Regions from separate parts of the Longispora fulva genome, predicted to be linked through region 1. Evidence: riboswitches for the same ligand, from Rfam matches in the RefSeq annotation. Region 1 holds a riboswitch; the other holds the start of a gene.
What was found. A riboswitch is a leader RNA that binds a small molecule or an ion and turns the genes downstream of it on or off. The one in region 1 is predicted to bind thiamine pyrophosphate.
Positions count from the first base shown of each region.

Region 2: another riboswitch for thiamine pyrophosphate. It lies ahead of thiE (thiamine phosphate synthase); the one in region 1 lies ahead of IW245_RS23315 (ECF transporter S component).

Region 1 is NZ_JADOUF010000001.1:5,211,021-5,219,217, forward strand. Features, by position in the region: gene IW245_RS23300 (APC family permease) at 1-620, opposite strand, end outside; gene IW245_RS23305 (nuclear transport factor 2 family protein) at 617-1,087, opposite strand; gene IW245_RS23310 (hypothetical protein) at 1,098-1,700, opposite strand; TPP riboswitch at 1,816-1,920, shown strand; gene IW245_RS23315 (ECF transporter S component) at 1,940-2,518, shown strand; gene IW245_RS23320 (ABC transporter ATP-binding protein) at 2,581-4,038, shown strand; gene IW245_RS23325 (energy-coupling factor transporter transmembrane component T family protein) at 4,035-4,817, shown strand; gene IW245_RS23330 (transglycosylase domain-containing protein) at 4,896-7,247, opposite strand; gene IW245_RS23335 (isoprenyl transferase) at 7,364-8,152, opposite strand; gene recO (DNA repair protein RecO) at 8,149-8,197, opposite strand, start outside.
Region 2 is NZ_JADOUF010000001.1:6,788,303-6,796,499, reverse strand. Features, by position in the region: gene thiC (phosphomethylpyrimidine synthase ThiC) at 1-910, opposite strand, end outside; gene thiD (bifunctional hydroxymethylpyrimidine kinase/phosphomethylpyrimidine kinase) at 912-1,685, opposite strand; gene IW245_RS31200 (thiamine phosphate synthase) at 1,682-2,221, opposite strand; gene IW245_RS31195 (thiazole synthase) at 2,330-3,097, opposite strand; gene thiS (sulfur carrier protein ThiS) at 3,090-3,272, opposite strand; gene IW245_RS31185 (FAD-dependent oxidoreductase) at 3,269-4,297, opposite strand; gene thiE (thiamine phosphate synthase) at 4,294-4,902, opposite strand; TPP riboswitch at 4,897-5,006, opposite strand; gene IW245_RS31175 (hypothetical protein) at 5,084-5,953, opposite strand; gene IW245_RS31170 (hypothetical protein) at 6,165-6,341, shown strand; gene IW245_RS31165 (hypothetical protein) at 6,338-6,685, shown strand; gene IW245_RS31160 (ABC-F family ATP-binding cassette domain-containing protein) at 6,919-8,197, opposite strand, start outside.

The sequences.
Region 1 (8,197 bases):
AACTCCGGCACCAGGCTGGTGAGGGACTCCCAGCCGAGGAAGGCCCAGAACACCAGGACGGCGGCGGCCCCGATCGAGGACGCGCCGTGCGGGAGGGCCGGGTGGAAGGCCTCCGCGCGGACATGCGGGACGGCGAACACGATGGTGACCACGAGCAGCAGCAGGACGGCGCCGCTGAACACGAGCGACGCGTACCCGCTGACCTTGAGCCCGAGCAGGTTAAGCACGACGGGCACCACCATGAACCCCAGCGCGAACAGGTACTGCGCGCCCCGGCTCCAGCCCAGCGGCGCGCCGACGTAGCCGGCCCCAGTGAGGGACACCACGGACCAGCCAACGGCGATCTGGGCGAAGAAGAACCAGCCGATCAGCGCGCCGGCGGTCTGGCCGAACGCGCGCTGCACGATAGTGGCCACCCCGCCGAAGTCGCTGTACCGGATCGCGAGCCGGACCAGGGCGTAGACGAGGGGAACGCTCAGCAGGCTCACGGCCAGCCAGGACAGCAGCGAGGCCGGGCCGGCGATCCGGGCGGCGTGCCCGGGGAGGATCAGGACGCCGGTACCGAGCACGACCCCGGTGAACATGGCGGCACCCTGGGCGTAGCTGAGCCTGCTCGTCATTCCCCAGACTGTGCCATGTGCGCGTCGAGTTGTCGGCGCACTTTTCGGCGCAGCAGACCCGCCCCGCCGGGCATCCTGGTGACCAGGGCCGGGATGCCGCCGAGCGCCTGGCCGGCCCAGTACGTCAGGTCGAAGGCGTCGACGTGGTCGATGATCCGGGCGTCGTCGGCGAACCGGTACGCCGCCCGGACCTCGTTGACGACCGGCCGCTGCCCGAACGTGTACCGGGCCGTCCAGTGCGCCAGCGCCTTGGTGTCCCCGGTGACCCGGATGTCGGACACCTCCGCGCGCAAATCCTCGCTCCGGGAGGTCAGCATCCGCCACATCGCGCCGATCTCCGCGCCCCGCAGGTCGAACAGCGGGTCACGGAACCGGGCCTCGGGGTGGTAACACGCGGCCATCGCGTCGCCATCGCGGGCGTCGAGGGCGGCGTACAGCGTGTCGATCGTCTCCAAGATATCGGACATAAGGTGCACCTTACCGGGATCTGAGCCCCAGAGTGGCCAGCTCCAAGGTGGCCAGTGCCTTCATGGTCACCGGGTCCCTGTCCCGCCATCCGCCGGCCGGATCGGCGGCGGCCTGCCGCAACCGCTTCAGCGCCGCCGTGCTCAGGGCGCGCAGGGCCAGCAGGTCCTCGCCGGCCGGCTCGTCGCGGAGCAGCACGGCCGTCCGGGCGCGGGCGACCCACCGGGCGCGGGCGAGGATCCAGAACAGCAGGATCGGCACCGTGACCGCGACCCCGACCACGATCGCCGTGAACAGCGCGACCGTGCCGACGGTCTCGCTGCCGGTCCGGCCAGCCTCCGCCGCCGACTGGGCCACCCCGGCCGCGTCTGCGAGCTTCTGACCGAGCTCCTTGCCGACCAGCGGGATCTTGCCGGCCTCCTTGGCGGCCCCGTTCAGCGAGTCCCGGAGACTGTTGCCGTCCCTGGTGACCTGGTCGGGGATCTTGGCCAGGGCGCTGATGGCCTGGTGCAGGAGGTACGCGATCTGGACCCACAGCGCGGTCCAGGCCACGGCGGAGACGTCCGCCACAATCTGTCGGGTACGGCGCGCCGGCAACTCCGCATAGAGCTTCATACCCCCCAGTGAATAGCAGACGAGTCGCGAAGTCCGGCACCGGTGCCAGGATTCTCACAGTTTCCGGATCGTGGATCACCAGGTCAGGGCCGATCAGCCCTGCTACGGTGGTGCCCGCATACGACAGGGGAGCGCGCAGAGCGCTGAGAGTGCGGGCGACCGCTGACCCTCCACACCTGATCCGGGTAATGCCGGCGAAGGGAGTCGCTCCCCGGCTCACCCCTGGGAGAATTTCTGCGATGAGTACCAAATGGCGCACTGTGGACATTGTGGTGGTGGCGGTTCTCGCCGTCGCCTTCGGTGTCATCTTCTGGGGCTGGGACGCGCTGTGGAACGCCCTCACTCCGGTGTTCACGTTCTTCCCGCCGGCCCAGGCGATCCTCTACGGCACCTGGCTGCTGCCCGCCGTCCTCGGCGGCCTGATCATCCGCAAACCCGGTGCCGCGGTGATCCCCGAACTGGTCGCGTCCATCATCTCCTCGTTCCTCGGGAACAAGTGGGGCGTGACCGTCGTCTGGCAGGGCCTCCTTGAAGGCCTGGGCGCTGAGCTCTTCTTCCTCGTCTTCCTCTACCGGTGGTTCAAGCTGCCGGTCGCCGTCCTCGCCGCCGTGGGCGCGGGGCTCGCCGCCACGATCTTCGACGCCGTGGTCTGGTACTCGGAGCTGGAGTTCGGCGCCTTCAAGCTGCCCTATGTCGCGATCGGCACGTTCAGCGCACTGCTCATCGCCGGCGTCGGCGGCTACTACCTGACCCGGGCGCTGGCCGCCACCGGCGTCCTCGACCGGTTCCCGTCCGGCCGGGATCGCGAACTGGTTTGACCGAGCGCGGCGGGGACGCGGCATCGCCCGCACGGCCGGGAGGCGCGCGGCGTGGCCCGGCCGTGTCACTGCGGGGATTCGGCTGGCGGCACGGCGGGCGGCGGGCCTGGGCCCTGCGCGACGTCGACCTGACCATCGAGTACGGCGAACGCGTCCTGCTCCTCGGCCCGTCCGGTGCCGGCAAGTCGACCCTGCTCGCCGCGCTCGCCGGCCTGCTCCCCGGGGACTCCGGCGAACGCGAGGGCACCCTGACCGTCGGCGGCTCGGCCGGCATCGTGTTCCAGGACCCGCAGAGCCAGCTCGTGATGTCCCGGTCCGGCGACGACGTGGCGTTCGGGCTGGAGAACCTCGGTACCCCTCGGGACGAGATCTGGCCCCGGGTCGACGAGGCCCTGCGCCGGGTCGGATTCCCATATCCGCGCGACCGGCAGGTCGAGGCGCTGTCCGGCGGCGAGCAACAGCGGCTCGCCCTCGCCGGGGCGCTGGTCGCCCGGCCGGACCTGCTGCTCCTCGACGAGCCGACGGCCAATCTCGACCCGGCCGGGGCCGCGCTGGTCCGCGAAGCGATCGGCCGGGCGCTGGGCGACGCGACGATGGTGCTGGTGGAGCACCGGGTCGCCGAGGCGTTGCCGCTGGTGGACCGGGTTGTCGTGCTGGAGCCGGGTGGCGGGATCATGGCCGACGGGGCGCCGGCGGAGGTGTTCGCCCGGTACGGGGCCGCGCTGGCGGCTGCCGGGGTGTGGGTTCCGGGCTCCACCGGGGCGTCGACCGGGGGCGGTGTTGGCCTGGGGGCCGGGGGCGGCGGGTCCACGGTCGGGTCGGGCGAAAACCTGCTGACCGGGGCGGACCTCACCCTCCGCTACGCCGGTGCGGCGACGACCGCCCTCCCCCCGACCCACATCCGGGTACGAGCCGGGGAGTCCCTGGCCATCGTCGGCCCCAACGGAGCCGGCAAGTCGAGCCTCGCGCTCCTGCTGGGCGGCCTGCTCGCCCCCACCACCGGCACGCTCACCTCGGCCCTGGCCCCCGGCGCGCCGCACCGCTGGCCGGCGCGCGACCTGGCCCGGCGGATCGGTTCGGTGTTCCAGAACCCCGAGCACCAGTTCGTCACCCAGCGGGTCGTGGACGAACTCACCCTCGCCGCCCCGCGCGCCCGGGCCGACGAACTCCTCGACCGGCTTGGGTTGGCGGGGCTGGCGGCGGCGAACCCGTACACGTTGTCGGGCGGCGAACAGCGCCGGCTCTCGGTCGCCACGGCCCTGGCGGCGGCCCCGCGGGTGCTGGTCCTCGACGAGCCGACGTTCGGCCAGGACCTGCGGACCTGGCGGGAACTGGTGACCCTGATCGGGGAGCTGCGCGACGCCGGGCACGGATTGGCGATCGTGACCCACGACGCGGACTTCGTGGCGGCGTGCGCGGACCGGGTCCAGACCCTGGGGCGGGTGCCCGGTGACGCGTCCGGCTCGGGGCTCTGGCACCGCGCCGTGCCGCGCGATGGAGCGGCCGGGGGATCGCGGTGAGGTTCGGTGCGCCCTTGGTGGCGCGGGAGACGGCGCTGACCCGGCGGTCCCCCGTCGCCAAGCTGGGTGCGGCGACGATCCTGTCGTTCGCGCTGATCAGCACACTGGACGCCGTCGCGCCGGCCATCGCGCTGGCCGGCACCCTCGCTGTCGTGCCCCTGTTCGGCATCCCACTCAGCCGGCTGGTCGTACGGTGCTGGCCGCTGCTGGTGTCGGCGCTGGGCATGGTCGTCGCCACCGCGCTGTTCGCGGCGGAGCCGACCGGGGAGCACCTGTTCTGGGCCGTGACCACCGGCTCGGTCGGCAACGGGTTCAGCCTGGCGCTGCGGCTGCTGGCCGTGGCGTTGCCGGGCGTGGTGGCGTTCGCGACCATCGACCCCACGGACCTCGCCGACGCGCTGATCCAGCAGGTCCGGTTGTCGCCGAGGTACGCGATCGGCACCCTCGCGGCCCTGCGCCTGCTCCCCCTGCTCGCCGACGAGTGGCGGCTGCTGGTGTTGGCCCGTCGGGCGCGCGGAGTGGCTGCCCGTGGCCCGGTGTCGTGGGCCCGGATCGCGGCGGGGACGGCGTTCGCGCTGCTCGTCGGGGCGATCCGCAAGGGGGTCCGGCTCGCGGTGGCGATGGACGCGCGCGGTTTCGCCTCGGGCCGGCCCCGGACGAACGCCCGGGTCAGCACGTTCACGGTGGCGGACGGGCTGCTCGTGGCGGGGGCTGTGGCACTCGCCGCGCTGGCCCTGGGCGTGAGCCTGGCGACGGGGGCGTTCCGTCCCCTGCTCTGACGCCGCTCAACATGTCCCGCCCAGCGCACGGCTGGCCTGGGGCCGCGCTCCGCGCGGCCCCAGGCCGACCACCGCCGACTACCGCCGACGAGTAGGCGTAGGCACCGGCCGCCCCGTGGGCCGCTGCGTCGGCCCGGCGGTCGGCGTCGCACTGGGCTCTGGATCCGGCACCGGCACCGGCCCCTCGCTGACGTAGATCGTCACGGTCGACCCCTTGGGCGCGCTCCCCGACGGGAACACGTCCGCGACCTGCCCGGCCGGAACCTCCGAAGTGATCTTGTTCGGGGCCACGACCGCGGAGAACCCGGCCGCCCGCAACTCAGCGGTCGCCTCCTCGACACTGCGACCCCGCACGTCGGGCACCCGGACCTCCTCCCCGAACGCCACCTTGCGGTCGGGCGCGACGAAGTCCTTGTCGGCCCCGTACCCGGCTCCGGCCTTGAGGGTTTTCGCGACGGCCATGTTCACGTTGCCGGCGAAGGACGCCCCGATCGCGTTGCGCGGGCTGTCCGGGTCACCGGCGATCCCCGCCGCGGCGAGCCCCGGGGTGAAGCCGGCGAACGACTCGGTCTCGTTCCGCTCGGACGACCCGGTCTTGCCGGCGAGGGACCGCCCGACGACGTTGCGCAGGCCCCCGGCGGTGCTGCCGTCGCACTTCCCGAACACCGACCTGTCACCCACCGTGCACCGGGCTGCGTCGGTGGCCGCGCGGGCCACGTCGGCCTCGAAGACCCGCTTGCACTGCGGCTGGGCGACGTCGACGGTCGCGCCGCCGGCGTCGGTGATGGAGTTGACCGGCAGCGGCTTGCAGTAGGTGCCCTCGGCGGCGACCGTGGCGTACGCGTTGGCCAGGTCCAGCGGCGAGGTCGCGGACACGCCCAGCGTGAACGGCCCCCACTCGGACGCGTCGTCGGCGAGCGTCTTGTCCCCGTTGCGGAACTGGATGCCCATCTTCTTGGCCATCTCGACGGCCTTGTCGGCGCCGACCTGCTCCTCGAGCCAGACGAAATAGGTGTTCACCGAGCGGCCGAAGCCGTCCCACATGGTGCGCCGGCCGGCCATGGACGGGTCTGCGTTGGTCGGGCAGTACTTCCCGTCGCAGGTCGCGGGCCCGGGATCCGCCGGATACTTGCTCTTGTACTTGTTGGGCGCGTCGAACGTCGTGTTCAACGGCATCCCAGCCTCCAGCGCCGCGAGCATCGTGAACATCTTGAACGTCGAGCCGGCCTGGAAGCCCGGGGCCGCGTCCCCGCCGGCGATCAGCGGCACGGTGGTGTTCGGGTAGCTGCCCCGCCCGGCGCCTCCGGTGTTGGCCCCGTTCTGCGACTCGTCGTTGGAGTAGTTGCGGTTGACGGCCATGGACCGGATCCGACCGGTACCGGGCTCCACGGTCGCCACGCCCAGCGCGAACGGGCTGTCCTTCTTGATCTGCTCGGCGATGGCCTGCTCGGACGCCTTCTGCACGGCGGGGTCGAGCGAGGTGACGACGGTGTACCCGCCGCGCTTCAGGTTCGCCTCGCGCTCCTGCGGGTTCGCCCCGAACGCTGGCTGCTCAAGCCACCAGCGCTTGAAGTACCCGCAGAAGAAGCCCCAGCCGTTCGTGCCCTGACTGCGCGACAGGCAGTCGTCGGGCGCGGCCTTCAGCGTGAGCGCGACGGGTGCGGCCTGGGCGGCGGTCGCGACGGCCGGGTCGGCGTACTTCAGCTCGACCATCTGCTTCAGGATCCAGTTGCGCCGGCCGGCGGCGGCGTCCTTGTTCTTCACCGGGTCGTAGTCGCCGGGGGCCTGGACCAGGCCGGCGAGCAGCGCGGACTCCTCCAGGGTGAGGTCCTTGGGCTCCTTGGAGAAGTACGCCTCGCTGGCGGCGAACACCCCGTAGGCGCCGTTGCCGAAGTAGGCGATGTTCAGGTACCGGCGGAGGATCTCGTTCTTGTCGAGCTCCTTCTCCAGGGCGAGCGCGTAGCTCATCTCCTTGAGTTTGCGTTCCGTCGTCACCTCGGTGGCGGCCTGCTGCCCGGCCTTGGAGTCGGCGGTATAGAGCAGGACATTCCGGATGTACTGCATCGTCAGCGTCGACGCGCCCTGCGCCACCCCGCCGGACGTCACGTTGCTGACCAGTGCCCGGAGCACGCCCTTGGCGTCGACCCCGTGGTGCTCGTAGAACCGGTTGTCCTCGGCGGAGACGATCGCGTCCCGCATCACCTGCGGGATCTCCTCGAGGGTGACGTCCCGGCGGTTCTGGTCGTAGAACGTCGTGATCAGAGTCTTGCCGTCGGAGGCGTAGAGGTAGCTGCTCTGCGGGGTGGGCGGGTTCTTCAACGCCGCCGGCAGGTCGTTGTACTCGCCGCCCAGCACCTGGGTCGACAGTCCGACGATCAGGGCGAGCGGCAGAACGACGACCGTCAGCACGGCGGAGGCGATGCCACCCACCAAGAGCAGGGTCAACGCTTTCGAGAGCTTGCTCCGGGACTTCACCTGACGACATTTACACGGATGTCAGGATGCGACGACCGTGGAAGGGGAAGCGGGACGACGATCACATGCCGTTAAGCGGACACCGGGGCCACCGGGTTGGGAATCGCCCCGCCGAACCGGCGGTCACGCTGGGCGAACAGCTCGCAGGCGTACCAGAGGTGCCGGCGGTCGAAGTCCGGCCACAGGACGTCGAGGGAGACGAACTCGGCGTACGCCGCCTGCCAGATCATGAACCCCGACATCCGCTGCTCGCCCGAGGACCGCAGCACGAGGTCCACGTCCGGGATGTCCGGACAGTACAGGTACTTCTGAATCGTCTTCTCGGTGATCTTGTCGGGCTTGAGCCGCCCGGCCGCGACCTCCTGCGCGATCCGGGTCACCGCGTCGGTCACCTCCGGCTTGCCGCCGTAGTTCACGCAGAACTGCAGGGTCAGCTTGTCGTTCTTCTTCGACAGCTCCTCGGCGACCTCCAGCTCCTTGATCACGCTGGCCCACAGCTTCGGCCGCCGCCCGGCCCACCGGACCCGCACGCCCATCGCGTTCAGCTCGTCGCGGCGGCGGCGGATCACGTCCCGGTTGAAGCCCATCAGGAAGCGGACCTCCTCCGGCGACCGCTTCCAGTTCTCCGTCGAGAACGCCCACGCGCTGATGTTCTTCACGCCCAGCTCCAGCGCGCCCTCGATCACGTCGAACAGCGACGTCTCGCCCTGCTCGTGACCCGCCGTGCGGGGCAGACCGCGCTGCTTCGCCCACCGACCGTTGCCGTCCATGATGACGGCGACGTGCTTCGGGATCGCGTCCTTGGGCAGGGCCGGCGGACGCACCCCGGACGGGTGCGGGTTCGGGGCGCGGTAGGTCACGCTCGCTCCTTCGTCATTGCTGTGGACGGTGTCATCGCTGGTTCG
Region 2 (8,197 bases), 1.6 Mb from region 1:
CGCCCAGGGAGAACGCGATGTCGTACTGGGCGAAGATCTCGCACAGCTCCCGGTAGCGGGTGTAGAGGAAGTTCTCCCGGTGCCCGGCCAGACACCACGCTGCCATGATCGAACCGCCGCGGGACACGATGCCGGTCACCCGGTCGGCCGCCAGCGGCACGTGGGCGAGCAGCACCCCGGCGTGCACCGTCATGTAGTCGACGCCCTGCTCGGCCTGCTCGATGATCGTGTCGCGGTACAGCTCCCAGGTCAGGCCCAGCGGGTCGCCGTTGCACTTCTCCAGGGCCTGGTAGATCGGCACGGTGCCGATCGGCACCGCCGAGTTGCGCACGATCGCCTCGCGGGTGGCATGGATGTGCTTGCCCGTGGACAGGTCCATCACGGTGTCGCCGCCCCACTTGGTGGCCCAGGTGAGCTTGTCCACCTCCTCGGCGATCGAGGAGGACACGGCCGAGGTGCCGATGTTCGCGTTGATCTTCACCAGGAACGCCGACCCGATGATCATCGGCTCACTCTCGGCGTGGTTCACGTTGTTCGGGATGATCGCCCGGCCGGCCGCGATCTCGTCCCGGACGAACTCCGGCGTGACGCCCTCGCGGATCGCCACGAACTCCATCTCCGGCGTGACCGTGCCCTGGCGCGCGTAGTAGAGCTGGGTCGGGCGCTTGCCGTCCTTGGCCTTGCGGACCGTCTGGCCGACCGTGGCGGTGCCCTCGGCGGGCACCTCCTCGACGTCGCCCCGCTCCATGATCCAGTGCGCCCGGAGCTGCGGCAGGCCGACCTCCGGGTCCGAGCCGGGGCCCGAGGTGTCGTACAGCCGGACCGGCGGGTCGTCGTTGGTCAGGTGCACCTCGGCGAACGGCACCTGGATGTCGGGACGAGAACCCTCCACATAGACCTTGCGACGCATATCAGATTTCCTTCCAGGAGAGGGGACCGTGTCCCGAGCCCAGCCGCCAGTCGGCCGAGCCGGCGAGGGCACGGGTGACGTAGGTCTTCGCTGCCCGCAACGCGGCCGGCAACGAGGACCCGAGTGCGAGATGCGCGGTCACCGCGGCCGCGAAGGTGCAGCCCGTGCCGTGGTTGTTGGGGGTACTGACCCTGGCCCCCCGCAGATACGACAGCTCCCCGCCGTGCCAGACCACGTCCACGGCGTCCCCGGCGAGGTGCCCGCCCTTGACGACGACGCAGCGCGGGCCGAGCGCGGCGAGTTCGTGGGCCGCGGCGGCCATGTCCTCGACGGTGGCGACGTCGCGGTCGAGGAGTTCGCGGGTCTCCGGCAGGTTCGGGGTGACGACCAGCGCCCGGGCGAACAGCTCCCGGTACGCGTCGGCGGCACCCGTGAACAGGGGCTTCCCGGTGGACGCCACCATCACCGGGTCGACGACCAGGTTGGGCAGGTCCCGGGTCGCCAGGTACGCGATCACCTCCGGGCTCGCCAGCATCCCGGTCTTCACCGCCACCGGGGGCAGGTCGGACAGGACCGCGTCGAGCTGGAGAGCGAGGAAGTGCAGGGGGGTGGCGTGCACGCCGAGTACCCCCGAGGTGTTCTGTGCAGTCAAGGCGGTGACGACCGACGTGCCGAAGACCTTGTGCGCGGCGAACGTCTTCAGGTCGGCCTGGATGCCCGCGCCGCCGCCGGAGTCGGAGCCTGCGATGGTCAGCGCGATCGGCGGCTGCTTCACCGGTGGCCACCCTGGGGCACCGGGCCGGGCTCGACCGGCCCCGAGGCCGGCGGGGTGCCGACCGCGGTGAGCAGGTTTCGCACGGCCCGCGCCGGGTCGCTCGACCGCGACACCGCGCCCAGGACGGCGACCCCGTACGCACCGGCGGCCACGCACTCGGCGGCGCGCGCCGGCCCGTCCACGCCGCCGAGGGCGTAGACCGGACGGCCGGCGCGGCCGAGCACGTCCACGCCCAGCGGCGGGCCGTAGCCGGGCTTGGTCGCGGTCTCGAAGATCGGGGACAGGCTGACGAACTCCGCGTCGGCGGCCGTCGGCAGCTCGTCGAGGCCGTGGCAGCGCCAGAGCATGTCCCGGCGGCCGTGCACCGGGGTGGCTGCCGGCCCGAGGGTGAGCACCCGACCGCCGAACTCCTCCACCCGCCAGTCGAACTCCAGGTCGAAGAAGGTCCCGGCGAGCAGCGTCGCGCCGGCGCCGATCACGACGCGGGCGAGCTCCAGGTCGGGGGTCTCCAGGACGACGATCAGCCGGTCACTCATCGGACGCCTCCATCAACAGGTGGGCTCGGGTCGCGGGCCGGGAGCCCGGGTGGCACGTGCGCGAAGAAGCGGTCGCGCGCCGCGAGCCCGGCACGTGGTGCCGCCGGCTCACCACGACGGGAGCCCTTCCGGGCTGGTGGACGCGGTCGCGTAGTCCCTGCGCGGGATCCGCCCGGCACCGGCCGCCAACCGGCCGGCGAGCACCGCGTGCCGCATCGCCGCTGCCATCCGGGTCGGGTCCGCCGCCCGGGTGACGGCGCTGGCCAGCAGCACGGCGTCGCAGCCCAGCTCCATGGCCAGGGCCGCGTCCGAGGCGGTGCCGATCCCGGCGTCGAGGATGACGGGTACGGACACCAGCTCCCGGATCAGCGCGAGGTTGTAGGGGTTGCGGATCCCGGCCCCCGACCCGATCGGCGCGCCGGCCGGCATCACGGCCGCGCACCCGACGTCGACGAGCCGCCGCGCGAGCACCGGATCATCCGTCGTGTACGGCAGCACCACGAACCCGTCCTCCACCAGCCTCGCCGCCGCGGCCACCAGCTCGACGGCGTCGGGCAGCAGGGTCCGGTCGTCCCCGATCACCTCGAGCTTCACCCAGTGCGTCTCGAACGCCTCCCTGGCGAGGTGGGCGAGCTTGACGGCCTCGGTGGCGGTGTAACAGCCGGCGGTGTTCGGCAGGATCCGCACCCCGGTCCCGTCGAGCATCTCCAGCAGGCCGCCGGGGGCGTCGGGGTCGAGGCGGCGGAGGGCGACGGTGACCATCGAGGTCCCGGAGGCCTCGACGGCCTCCCGCAACGCCGTCAGGCTGGCCGCGCCGCCGGTGCCGAGGATCAGCCGGGAGGAGAGCGTCTCGCCGGCGATGGTGAACTCATCCACCCTGCACCGCCGTGAGCAGCTCGACCACGTCGCCGTCGGCCAGCGCCGTCGACGTCCACGTGCTGCGGGGCACCACGGTCCCGTTGACCGCGACGGCGACCCCGCGCCGGTCCCCGGTGAGCGCCGAGACCGTCCCCTCGAACTCCGTCTCCACGCCGTTGACGACTATCTTCACGAGAACCTCCCTGGGGCGAAGGGCGCGAGGTCGACGCTGGGCTCCCGGTCGAGGAGCAGCGACGTGACCACCTCTGCGGTGATGGGGGCGAGCAGGACGCCGTGCCGGTAGTGGCCGGTCGACACGATCGTGCGGGGGTCGAGCCGGCCGATCAGCGGGGCGTTGTCCGGGGTACCGGGCCGCAGCCCCGCCCGCGCCTCCACCAGCTCGTAGTCGGCCAGTTCCGGCAGGACCTCGATCGCGGTGTCCAGCAGGTCGCGGACCCCCTCGGCCGTGACCCGGGTGGAGAAGCCGCGCTCGGCGGTGGTGGCGCCCACGACGACCTCCCCGTCCTTTCGCGGCACAATATAGACATATTTCCCGTCAATGTAGCCGCGGACCACGTGCCGGATCGACGGCTCGCCCCGCAGGCGCAGCACCTCGCCGTGCACGGGCCGCACGGGCAACCCGACCACCGCCCCGCCGCCGGGCAGCCCGATGGCCGAACCGCGCGGCTGACCGGTCCAGGCGCCGGTCGCGACGACCGTGACGTCCACCTTCCCGGGCGGCGTCGCACTCACGGGCACCCGTTCGCGCAGCGCGGCCAGCACCCGCCGGGGGTCCACCTGATGGTCGCCGGGCGTCAGCAGGCCACCCCGCAGCCGGGGCGTCAACGCCGGCTCCAGCGCGCGGGGGTCGACCTTTTCCGCAGGCAGCCGCCAGTCGGCGTACAACTGGAAGAGTCGGGCGAGTTCCCGCAGGTCATCGCCTGTCCGGCCCACGAGCAGCGTGCCGTCGTCGCGGTAGCCGACCTCGCCGAGCCCCGCGGCGAACTCCGGCCACCGGGCTGCGCTGGCGAGCGACAGCCGGAGCAGGTCGGCCTCGCCGAAGTACGCCTCGGCGACCGGGGCGAGCATGCCGGCCGCGACGTTCGAGGCACCCCGGGCGGGGTTGTCGTCGTGGACGGTGACATCGAGCCCGGCCGACAGGGCGCGCCACGCGATCGACAGCCCGATGATCCCGGCCCCCTGGACCGCGACCCTCATGACAGGGCCTTCAGCAGCGCCTTCGTCGCCACGCCGGGATCGTCGGCGGAGTTGACCGCGCCCACCACCGCGACACCGTAGGCCCCGGCCTCCAACAGCTCGGGGACCCGTTCGAGGGTCACGCCGCCGATCGCGATGGCCGGCAGGCCCACGTGCGCGGCCAACTCCAGCCCGGCGGGGCCGATCGGGTCGGGCAGACCGTCCTTCGTGGACGTGTGGTAGCAGGGCCCCACTCCCACGTAGTCGGCCCCGTCGACCAGGGCCGCACGCGCCCCGGCGGCGTCCCGGGACGTGGCCCCGATGATCGCCGAGGAGCCGAGCAGCCGGCGCGCGACGGAAACCGGCAGGTCGAACGCGCCGAGGTGGACGCCGTCGGCCTGCACGGCCAGCGCGATGTCCACCCGGTCGTTGATCAGGCAGGTCGCGCCGTAGACCCGGCACAGCGCGCGGACCTCCGCGGCGAAGTCGAGGAAGTCGCGGTCGTGCACGCCGTCTTCCACCCGTACCTGGAAAAGGGGTGCACCCGCGGCCAACGCCGCCCGCGCGACGGCGACGGCGTCGCGCCCGGGGCGGGCGTCGGTGAGGACATGGAGGCGACCGAGCATGGTGAATCTCCTCCCTGCGCCGGCATGATCCGGATCAGGTTCTACGGTCGGCGGCTCACATCCGCCCTCTCAGCCCGGTCTACCGGACTCCCGTGGGTTCTCTTGCCGCACACGTTAGCGCACCTCACGCGCAGAGGGAAGCACCGCGTAACTGATGCCTCACTGCACGGCTACGTCCCGTTCACCACGGTTCGGGCAGCCCGCGATGGAAGGCGAGCACCCGGTCCCGGAGTTCCGTCGCCCGCCGGTCGTGGAGCCAGCGCGCGCCGCCCAGCGCCTGCCGGAGACGCAGGAGCGGCTCGGCCTCCGCGATCGCGAGCGGCGCCCGGTCGGCGGCGTCGGGGAAGGCCCAGGCGCGCGCCTCGACGCATCGCAGCCCGGCGGCCGCGGTTCCTACCGGGCTGCGCGCCAGGGCAGCGTCGATCGGTACGACCACCTGGTCGGGGCCGCCGGTCCAGTAGGCCATCAGCGCCAGGTTCCCCCGAGCCCACGAACGCAGTGCCGGGTGGTCGATCAGGTCCGCGTAGGAACAGGCGGCCCTGACCTGGGCGACCGCGGGATCCCACGCCGCCATGTCGAACGACGCCGACGACATGAGCCCACAGAGTTGACCGGCGACGAGATACAGGTCCGACAACTGGGCCGGCCGGTGCGTACGTTCTAGAAGTGTGTAAGCGGAGTCGCGGGCACGACGCGCCTCTTCGAGAAAGTACAGCGGCGGAATCTCCACATAGCCGTAGGCCAGTCGGCGCACCTCCGCACGGAGGTGTTCGATGCTCCAGTCGTCCACCCGGGCCCAGGTCCGGCCGGCGTGGGCCGCGGATTCCCCGGCCGCCTCGTGCACCGCGGTGCGCGGCGGCACCGGACCGGTCGGCGACACCGGGACAGGCGGCCCGACGAGCGACGCGAAGGGCTGTTTCCACAGCGAGGCGGCCACGCGGCGCGCTCCAGGCCGGGCGTTGCCGGTCCGTCCGGACATCCACCGCTGGAGCTGGCGGACCGAGAGGGTCGTCTCCTGGCCCAGCATCCGCGCCTCGCTGCGGAACCGCACGCACCATTCCTCGAGCGTGTTCTCGCTTCGACGAATCAGATATTCGAGTCGAGTCCGGTCCACCGCCCCGCCTTCCGTAGCCGCCGCATCGGACATTACCCGGCGCGACATTCCTCCGACCATGGTGGACATGAAGAGGCGTGGCAATGTCGTCCCAATGTCGCCCCCTATGACGTAGCTATGTCACCCCATTGTGTTGCAGGGTGAATCCATGACGACTTTTCAAGTCCTGATGTCGAAGGTGACCGGGGAGTTTCCCGAGCCGGTCACGCGGATGGCCGTCTTCGACACCCGCGTGCAGGCGCTGACCACCGCAAGGGAGTGGTCGGCCTGCCAGGCGGTGTGCGACGGCACGGCGCGGGTCAAGGTGCTGGCGGTGTACCGGTGACCGGGGAGACCGCGACGGCGCTGGGCACGCTGGACACCCACGAGGCCGACGGGCTGTACCGGATCATCGGCCTCTGCCTGCACGACGAGTTCTGCGCCGACGGCGACGGGGTGTACGCCTACTGGCTCGTCCCCGGCGAGACCTACGGCATCCACCACGACGGGGTGACCTGGACCGTGGCGGGCGGCGCGTGGACCGAGCCCGGCCACACCTACCGCCTGCTCGACGACGGTCACCCGGCGACGGCCGTGCCGATGCTGCACGGCGACGAGCCGTTGGATCCGGAGTGCGCCTACATCGCCCACCACGGCCCGGAGTGCTGGGAACTCTGGCGCCTGAACTGACGACCGACCGGTCGCCCCCGACCCCGAGCGGGGGCGGCCGGTCACCGCGCGGCGGAAGGCAGCGCGGGCCAGCACGTCACGCGTCGCGGCGCCGGGTCACCGGACCGGTCGGAAGGCAGCGCGGGTCACCCGCGCCGGGTCACCACCGGTCGAGGAAGGCAGCGCACGTCGGAGCGTCACGGGCGGCCCCGCCGGGTCACCGCGTCATCGCACGTCGGAGCGTCACGGAGCAGTCAGCGCACGTCCCACACCGGCTCAGGCACCTCGGTGACCTCGCCGTCCGTCCCGAACAGGAGGAACCGATCGAACCCCCGCGTGAACCACCGATCGTGCGTCACCGCGATCACCGTCCCCTCGAAGCCCTTCAACCCCTCTTCGAGCGCCTCGGCCGAGGCCAGGTCCAGGTTGTCCGTCGGCTCGTCGAGCAGCAGCAACGTGGCCCCGGACAGCTCCAGCATCAGCACGAGGAACCGCGCCTGCTGGCCACCCGACAGGGTGCCGAAGGTCTGGTCGCCCTGCCCGGCCAGCTCGTACCGGTCGAGGACCTTCATCGCGTCGTGCCGGGTCTTGCCGGTGCGGTAGTCGTCCCCGCGCCAGAGGATCTCGACGAGGGTCTTGTCGTGCAGCTCCGGACGGTCGTGGACCTGGGAGAAGTGGCCGGGCCGGACCCGCGCGCCGAGCCGGGCGACCCCGCCGTGCGCGACCGGGGCGAGGTCGACCAGGGGCACCTCGAGCGGATCGGTGCCACCGCGGCCGAGGAGCCGCAGGAAGTGGGACTTGCCCGTGCCGTTGGCGCCGAGGACGGCGACCCGGTCGCCGTACCAGACCTCGAAGTCGAACGGGAACGTCAGGTCGTCGAGCTCCAACTGCTCGCAGATCACCGAGCGCTTGGCGGTGCGCCCGCCGTCGAGGCGCATCTTGATGTCCTGGTCCTTGGGCGGCAGCGGTGGCGGCCCGTCGCCCTCGAACTTGGCGAGCCGGGTCTTCGCCGCCTGGTAGCGGGAGGCGAGACCGTCGTTGTAGGCGGCCTTCTGCTTGTACATCAGCACGAGGTCCTTGAGCTTCTGGTGCTCCTCGTCCCAGCGCCGCCGGGTCTCCTCCATGCTGTCGTGCCGGTTGACCCGGGCGTCGTGCCAGCTGGCGAAGCCGCCGACGTGCGTCCACGCGGACCCGCCCTCGACGGCGACCACCCGGTCGGCGGTGTTGGCGAGGAGTTCGCGGTCGTGGCTGACGTACAGGACGCTCTTCGGGGACTCCTTGAGCCGCTGTTCGAGCCAGCGTTTCGCGGGCACGTCGAGGAAGTTGTCGGGCTCGTCGAGCAGCAGCACCTCGTCGGGGCCGCGGAGCAACAGTTCGAGGACGAAACGTTTCTGTTCGCCGCCGGACAGGGTGCGGACGAGCCGGTGCCGGGCGCGTTCCCAGTCGAGGTCGAGGACGGAGACGCTCGCGGTGTCGAACGCGACCTCGGCCTCGTACCCACCGACCTCGCCCCAGGCGGACAGCGCCGTGGCG